Regions from separate parts of the Macrococcus bovicus genome, predicted to be linked through region 1. Evidence: riboswitches for the same ligand, from Rfam matches in the RefSeq annotation. Region 1 holds a riboswitch; the other holds the start of a gene.
What was found. A riboswitch is a leader RNA that binds a small molecule or an ion and turns the genes downstream of it on or off. The one in region 1 is predicted to bind thiamine pyrophosphate.

Region 1 (4,428 bases):
TTCTTCATCATGCGCGCAATGGGGGAAATGGTTTACTTATATCCTACAACGGGTTCATTTGCTCAGTATGCCAATGATTACATTCACCCGGCAGCGGGTTATGCAACGGCCTGGAGTAACATATTCCAGTGGGTAGTCGTCGGGATGAGTGAAGTCATTGCGGTCGGTCAGTATATGCAGTACTGGTGGCCGGACTTACCGACTTGGCTTCCTGGTCTGATTGTAGTTGTCACACTCGCTGTTGCGAACCTGGCATCTGTTAAAGCATTCGGTGAATTCGAATTCTGGTTTGCTATGATTAAAGTTGTCACGATCATTCTGATGATTATTGCCGGCTTCGGTGTAATCTTATTCGGTTTCGGGAATGGCGGAAACCCTATCGGTTTCGGTAACTTAACGGAACATGGCGGCTTCTTCCCGAACGGATTGACAGGTTTCTTATTTGCTCTGTCTATCGTTGTAGGGGCTTATCAAGGTGTTGAGTTGATCGGTATTACTGCGGGTGAGACAAAAGACCCTCAGAAAAATATTCAAAAAGCGGTTAACAGCATTGTATGGCGTATCCTGATTTTCTATATCGGTGCAATCTTTGTTATCGTTACTGTTTATCCATGGGACGAGTTAGGTACGATCGGCAGCCCGTTCGTTGCGACATTCGCTAAAATCGGTATTACGATTGCAGCTGGACTGATTAACTTCGTCGTAATTACGGCGGCAATGTCCGGCTGTAACGCAGGTATCTTCAGTTCTAGCCGTATGGTTTATACACTGGCTCAAGAAGGAAAAATGCCAGCTATCTTCGGTAAAGTATTAAAAACAGGTGTGCCATTCTATGCAGTACTGGCAATCTCTATCGGTATTTTCTTAGGTGTTATCTTGAACGTTGTTATTCCAGGCGCTGATAAAATCTTCGTCTATGTTTACAGTGCATCTATCCTGCCGGGTATGGTGCCATGGTTCATGATTCTGCTCAGCCATATGCAGTTCAGAAAGAAACATCCGGAACTGATTGAGAATCATCCGTTCAAGATGCCAGGTGCCCCTGTTACAAACTGGCTGACAATTGGATTCTTAGTCCTTGTTCTGATCTTTATGCTGATCAATCCAGATACACGTGTTTCAGTGATCATCGGCTTTGTATTCCTTGCTGTTGTCACAGCAGCATACTTCCTGCTGGGCTATGATAAAAAGGATAAAGCACGCGGTACACAAGAAAGAGCCATCTACCGTGATTAATATGAATGAGCGATACTTCGGTATCGCTTTTTTATTTCTCCGGAAATATGATTGACTTTAAGGACGGACAGGTATACAGTTTAAATACAAATACATAACAGAAACACTAGGGGTGTTATTGTAACTGAGACGAGGTAACCTCGAACCCTTTGAACCTGATCTAGTTGATGCTAGCGGAGGAAAGTGTGTAGATTTTATTTTCTATGTCTTTTTTGACGCGCAATCATCTTGTGATGGTTGCGTGTTTTTTGTTGAGGAGGAGATAGAAATGAGAAAAGGTCTGACGTTATCAGATATTTTAGTGACAGTGCTCGTAGCAGTCATTTTTGGTTTCATCTACAATTTATGGTGGCTGCCTTATGAAGCCATTAAGCCGTTCGGGCTGCATATTGAACAGCTGACTTATGGCATGTGGTTCGCAGCAGCTGTCGTGGCTTACTTGATTGTACCTAAATTCGGCATTGCTTTACTGGCAGAATTTGCAGCAGGTGCCGGTGAAACGATCGTGATGGGGAAGTTTGATATTCCGACATTTGTCTTTGCCTTATTGCAAGGTCTGGCATGTGAACTGGTTTTCATGGCTTTCAGATATCGTTCCCGTAGTGTCATGGTATGTATTTTAGCAGGTCTTGCCGCGGCCTTCATCAGTTTGCCGATTGACTATTTCTATGGTTACATGAGCGAAGTCGCAACGTGGAATCTGATTCTTTTCATCGTCTTCCGGCTGCTCAGCGGGGCAGTGCTGGCGGGCATTCTCCCTTATATACTCGTCAAGGCACTTGATCAGACCGGTGTAACCCGTCTATTCCGCTCTGCATCACAGGAAGATTATGACGCACTCTAAACTTAAGGTAACAGATCTGCGGCTGAAATATCCCGGGGCTAAGGATAAGATATTTGACGGGTTATCGATTGATATCAAAGAAAAGGAAAAGGTACTGTTATTAGGACCTTCCGGCTGCGGGAAGAGCACGCTCCTCAACGTACTGGCAGGTATTGTACCTGAGTTGATCGAGCTGCCTCTGAAGTACGAGGAACGGCTGATTGATCCGCATGCTGCTGTGATTTTTCAGGATCCTGATAGTCAGTTCTGTATGCCGAAAGTCTATGAGGAGCTGGCATTTATTCTGGAAAACAGACAAGTGCCACGAGGTGAAATGGACCAGCGTATTGAACGCGTTCTTCGAGAAGTAAAGCTGGATGTCGATAAAAGTCAGTTCATCCATCAGCTGAGTGGTGGCATGAAACAGAAACTGGCGATCGCAGGCACTTTACTTCAGCAGGCTGAGACCCTCTTTTTAGATGAACCTTCTGCCATGCTGGATACTGAAGCGACAGAACAGCTCTGGTCTCTCTTGATTGCTCTTTGGCATGACCAGACAGTCGTGATTGTTGAACATAAAGTCGAGCATATCTGGTGGCATGTTGACCGGGTCATAGTGATGAATGAAAAAGGCGAGATTGTCCAGGAAGGTGCGCCTTCCTATATATTAGAGCATTACGAATCGCTTCTATCAGCATATGGTATATGGCATCCGAATGCCTGGCAGCACGCGCCCGCTGCTTTGCAGAAGAAAGAAAAAGTCGAACCGGTATTTCACTACCAGAATGGCATGATTAAACGCGCTAAAAAAACGCTGTACGCAGTCGAGGAGCTGCAGATCGGCTTAGGGGAATGGATTGTCATCACCGGCCAGAATGGTACGGGAAAGACGACGCTTCTTGAAGCGATGCTCCAGATGATCCCTTATGATGGTGTGATGCATTATCGGGATAAAAGGCTCCGAACTGTCCGCGATGCTGCCGCCCATCTGTATCTGGTCTATCAGAATCCGGAACTCCAGTTCATCGAGAACAGCGTCTATGATGAAGTCTATGTCAACTACTATCATCAGAATAAGGAAACGGCACAAGATAAAACGATACAGATGCTTGAGCTTTTGCAGCTCAAGCATGTCAGTCATCAGCATCCTTTTGAACTGTCGATGGGCCAGAAAAGACGGCTGAGTGTCGCGACAGCGCTTAGTTCCCCGGCAGATATGATTCTGCTCGATGAACCGACATTCGGCCTGGATAGTCATAATACCTTCCAGCTGCTGACACTTTTCTGGGAGCGGGTGGAGAAAGGTCAGACTGTGATGATGGTAACACATGATCCGCATATCGTGTCACGTTATCCGACAAGACGTTTCCATATTGCAGAGAATCAGCTGAAAGAAGTGGGTGCACCCTATGTATGAACAGTTTAAGACACGGATGACGGTGATGGACCATGTGAATATCCTGACGAAGATGGCAGCGGGTGTCTTGCTCTTCTTTCTGGTCATCTTCATCCACCGTTTTGATGTCATGCTTTATATGACATTATTGATGTTCATTTTCATGCTGCTTTTTTCTGGAACACGCTTAAAGCTTGTATTGGTCATTTTCTCGGTTATCGCACTCTTCAGTCTCACTTCTTCTCTTTTTATGATTTTCTATGGCGACGGGCACGAGACACTTTTTAAATGGGGGATGGTTCATATTACGACAGAGAGTCTCTTCAGAGGTCTTCATCTGTCGCTCAGGACCCTTACTGTGAGCTGTCTCGGGCTGACGATTGCCTTTACTACTCAGATTGTCATGATTTTCTATAGCCTGATGCAGCATTTAAAAGTCAGACCGAAGTATGCCTATGCTTTTATGGCAGCGATACGAATGGTTCCGTTGATGATAGAGTCCTTCTTTCAGCTCAGAAATTCGCTGAAGATGCGTTATCAGATGATAGATCCGGGTCAGTACAGAGGTGTCAGACGTTTAAAGCATCTGTTGATCCCGCTGATGAGTCAGAATATACGTAAAGCACACCGGCTGGCTGTTGCCATGGAGAAAAAGGGTTTTAAGGATGGTCCTCGAACTTACTATTACCGCGTGCCATTCAGTTTTTATGATGCAATCTTTATTATTCTGATGATAGCGGTAGTTGTCGCTGCGTTTCTTTTGGCAGCTACCTTGCCTATTACTGGACTTGAAGATGTAAGATAGAACGTGCCTACGCCTTATCCTGAATGACAGGATAAGGCGTGCAGTATTTTTATGAAGATAGCGCTATCATGATGCAGATTGATAGTCAGATGATGACAGTAAATGTGTACTTTATCTTTTAGGAGCCAGGGCTTATGATAGAACTATATGAAAGGGGATAGACATGAT
Region 2 (4,428 bases), 860 kb from region 1:
AGCTTCAGCAGGTCCGGGGCTTTCCCTCATGATGGAAGCAATCGGTCTGTCCGGCATGACAGAACAGCCGCTCGTTATCGTCAACACGATGCGCGGAGGTCCTTCAACTGGGCTGCCGACAAAACAGGAGCAGTCAGACTTGATGCAGATGATCTACGGGACGCACGGCGATATACCGAAGATTGTTATCGCGCCGACGACCGTGGAGGATGCTTTTTACTTAACGATGGAGGCTTTTAATCTCGCAGAAGAATATCAGTGTCCGGTTATTCTGTTAAGTGACCTGCAGCTCTCCCTCGGCAAACAGACGGTACCTGAACTTGATTATAGCCGTCTTGAGATCCGCCGCGGCAACATTGTCAGTGATGTGCCTGACTCAGATACGAAAGACTATTTCAAACGTTATGCAGTGACAGAGACAGGTGTTTCGCCGCGTACGTTACCTGGCACTAAGAACGGCATCCATCATGTGACGGGTGTTGAACATGCTGAAGACGGTAAGCCGTCAGAATCACCTGTCAACCGTATTAAACAGATGGAGAAAAGGATGCGCAAGATTGAGGCGCTGAAGATTGAGCAGCCTGTAGTTGAAAGCGGCGGCCACGATGAAGCAGACGTCCTTGTCATCGGCTTTATCTCAACGCACGGGGCCATTGAGGAAGCAATGACGCGTACAGATCTTAAAGTCAATCACATGCAGATCAGACAGCTGCATCCGTTCCCGACTGAGGAGGTCCAGGCTGCACTTGATAAAGCGAAGAAAGTGATTGTCGCTGAAAATAATTATCAGGGTCAGCTTGCACAGATCATCAAAATGAATACACTGCATCACAATAAAATCACAAGTTTCGTCAAATATGACGGAACACCATTCCTGCCACATGATATTGAAGAAAAGATCAATACAGTGGTGGATGAAGGAGTCGAGAAATAATGGCAACATTCAAAGATTTCAGAAATACTGTTAAACCGAACTGGTGTCCAGGCTGCGGTGATTTCTCCGTCCAGGCTGCGATTCAAAAAGCAGCAGCGGGTGTCGGACTTGAACCGGAGAACCTCGCCGTCATTACGGGAATCGGCTGTTCAGGCCGGTTATCAGGTTATATCAACTCTTACGGCTTCCACAGCATCCATGGTCGTGCACTGCCGCTTGCTCAAGGTGTGAAGATGGCAAACCAGGAACTGACCGTCATTGCTTCAGGTGGGGACGGCGACGGCTTTGCGATTGGTATGGGCCATACGATTCATGCGCTGCGCCGTAACATCGATCTCACCTATATTGTCATGGATAATCAGATCTATGGGCTGACAAAAGGTCAGACGTCACCTAGTTCAGCGCATGGATTTGTGACGAAGACCACACCTAAAGGTTCAATCGAGAAGAACGTTTCACCGCTTGAACTGGCGATTACAAGTGGCGCTACATTCATCGCCCAGAGCTTTTCATCAGATATCAAAGAACTGACGGCTATCATTGAAGCGGGTATTCAGCATAAGGGCTTCTCGTTCATCAATGTCTTCTCACCTTGTGTCACCTATAATAAAATCAATACGTATGACTGGTTCAAAGAAAATCTGACTAAGATCGCTGACATCGAAGGCTATGACCCTTCAAATAAAGCGCAGGCGTTATCCACTGTCATTGAGCATGACGGCCTGGTGACGGGGATTATCTATCAGGATACGGCAACACCAAGCTACGCAGAACAGATAGACGGCTACAGTCAGAACTTATCGCAGGCCGAGATGAAAATTACACAGCCTGAATTCAATGAACTTATGTTACAATTTAAATAAATCATAAAAACACTAGGGGAGCTTTTTGCTGAGACTGGAGGAATCCTAAACCCTTTTAACCTGGTCAGATAATGCTGACGGAGGGAAGTGTCTCAAACACAACCTTCTGCAGGTTGTGTTTTTTTAATGGAGGATAACTGATGAAAAAACTTTTGATAGGTGCAAGCTGTCTGATTCTACTGGCGGGCTGCAGTGAGCAAGGGACGAAGAAAGAAGACAAGAAAGAGGCTAAGGAACTGAAGAAAGTCACACTGATGCTTGACTGGACGCCCAATACCAACCATACAGGAATCTATGTGGCGAAAGAAAAAGGCTATTTCAAAGCGCATGGTCTGGACGTGACTATTAAGACACCAGGCGATGTGACAGCGGACCAGCTTGTCGCTGCTAATAAAGTTCAGTTTGGAATCAGTGCACAGGAGCAGGTCACGCAGGAACGGACAGAAGGTGTGCCGGTCAAATCGATCGGGGCTATTATCCAGCACAATACGAGCGGCTTTATGAGCCTTGCTTCTAAAAACATCCATTCACCTAAGGACTACGCAGGGAAAACTTACGGGGGCTGGGGCGCACCTATTGAGCGGCCATTTATTGATGCAGTCATGAAAAAAGACGGCGCGGATGTCAAGGATGTTAAAGTCGTCAATATGGGCAATACGGACTTCTTCACAGCCTCCAAGAAGAATATAGATTTCGCCTGGGTATTCTACGGCTGGACGGGTATTGAAGCGGAGACACGCGGCGAGAAAGTCAACATGCAGTACTTAACAGATTACGATAAAAATCTTGACTATTATACGCCGCTGATCATTGCGAACGAAAAATATATCCAGTCAGATAAAGAGACGGTTGATGCCTTTATGGCGGCTGTACAGGAAGGCTATGAGTTTGCGATTGATAAGCCGAAAGCAGCCGCTGATATTCTGCTGACCGAGGCGCCGGAATTAAAAGAGAGTAAGGAACTGGTCTATAAGAGTCAGGAATACCTGAAGGATAAATATCAGGATGACGCGAAGGAATGGGGCCTGCAGGACAAGAAGGTCTGGGAGAATTTTGCGCACTTTATGAAGGAAAATGATATCATCAACAACGACTTCAATGCTGACGATGCATTTACAAACGAATTTGTGGAGGGAAACTGATGGCAGACACTTTGATGAGCATTCAAATCATACCGAAGACGCCTAACGGTGAAGATGTGATTCCATATGTCGACAAGGCGATTGAAGTCATTCAGGCGAGTGGCCTGCCTTATGTTGTCAACCCGCTGGATACAACGATAGAAGGGGATATGCCGGAACTTCTTCAACTCATTGAAGATATGAACAAGAAAATGATGGCTGAAGGCGTGGTCAGCGTTATTTCTCAAGTGAAGTTCTATCATGCTGAAGAGGCTTCTATGGCAGAACTCGTCAAGAAATACCGATGAGATACTCTCTGAAGTTTGGTCTCTTCATCGCCGTCCTGCTGCTGCTCTGGGAGATGCTCGTTCGCCTGCTTCATGTCGATAGCTATACGCTACCTGCACCGAGTGCTATTGCAACCGCATTCATCACAGCATTCCCGGACTATAAGGATGACCTGGTGCCGACCATCCTGCTTGTGCTGGCAGGCTTGCTGGTCTCTATAGTTGTCGGTGTAGGGATGGCCGTGATGCTGCATCTGATCCCTGCACTTGAGCCGTTTATCTATCCATTACTTGTCGTCAGCCAGAATGTACCGGTCATCGTGATAGCACCGCTTCTTGTCATCTGGTTTGGTTTCGGCCTGCTGCCGAAGCTGATTGTGATCACACTCGTCTGTTTCTTCCCGGTGACGGTCAGTCTGCTGGAAGGATTCAGATCAGTGGATCAGGATTTAAGGAAATATATGCTGATAGCCGGGGCAAGTCGTATGCAGATCTTCAGAAAATTAGAATGGCCGGGCAGCATGCCTTTTCTGTTCAATGGTTTGAAGATTGCCGGGACATACTCTGTTATGGGCGCCATTATTTCAGAGTGGTTGGGCAGTGACAAAGGTCTCGGCAAATATATGATCATTGCCCAGCGTGCCTTCCAGGTGGACCGTGTCTTTGTAGCACTTGTATGGATCGTGATTTTTGCGCTGGTCATCTTCAGTGTGATCAAAGTCTTGGAGAAGCTGACGGTGAGGTGGAAACATGATTAAATTAAAACTGCAGAATATCAGCCATTCCTTTGGCATGAACCCTGTTCTAGAGCACGTGAACCTCGAGGTGAAAGACCAGGAGTTTGTGACGATTCTTGGACCTTCCGGCAGCGGGAAATCGACGATCTTCAACATTATCGGCGGGCTGTTAACCCCTGTCGCAGGTGACGTCATATTAGACGGCAGGCAGGTAGTAGGACACACGGGCCACGTCGCCTATATGCCGCAGTCACCTTCACTGATGCCGTGGCGCACCGTTGCCGCCAATATCGCACTGGGCAGTGAGATCAAAGAGGGTACGACCGGCAGGCTGGATGAACTTTTAGAGCGAAGTGGCTTCGAAGATATTCGTCATCAATATCCGGACCGTTTAAGCGGTGGCATGAAACAGCGTGTCTCCTTTCTACGCACACTAAATACACCGGGGGATTTGATGCTGCTGGATGAACCTTTTTCCGCGCTGGA

Region 2: another riboswitch for thiamine pyrophosphate. It lies ahead of QSV55_RS05265 (ABC transporter substrate-binding protein); the one in region 1 lies ahead of QSV55_RS00900 (ECF transporter S component).

What each region holds. Positions count from the first base shown of each region.
Region 1 covers NZ_CP128470.1:97,689-102,116, forward strand. Annotated here, with positions in the region: gene QSV55_RS00895 (amino acid permease) at 1-1,236, shown strand, start outside; TPP riboswitch at 1,335-1,435, shown strand; gene QSV55_RS00900 (ECF transporter S component) at 1,505-2,080, shown strand; gene QSV55_RS00905 (ABC transporter ATP-binding protein) at 2,067-3,476, shown strand; gene QSV55_RS00910 (energy-coupling factor transporter transmembrane component T family protein) at 3,469-4,260, shown strand; gene QSV55_RS00915 (M20/M25/M40 family metallo-hydrolase) at 4,424-4,428, shown strand, end outside.
Region 2 covers NZ_CP128470.1:959,953-964,380, forward strand. Annotated here, with positions in the region: gene QSV55_RS05255 (2-oxoacid:acceptor oxidoreductase subunit alpha) at 1-934, shown strand, start outside; gene QSV55_RS05260 (2-oxoacid:ferredoxin oxidoreductase subunit beta) at 934-1,797, shown strand; TPP riboswitch at 1,802-1,900, shown strand; gene QSV55_RS05265 (ABC transporter substrate-binding protein) at 1,938-2,939, shown strand; gene QSV55_RS05270 (thiamine-binding protein) at 2,939-3,226, shown strand; gene QSV55_RS05275 (ABC transporter permease) at 3,223-3,963, shown strand; gene QSV55_RS05280 (ABC transporter ATP-binding protein) at 3,956-4,428, shown strand, end outside.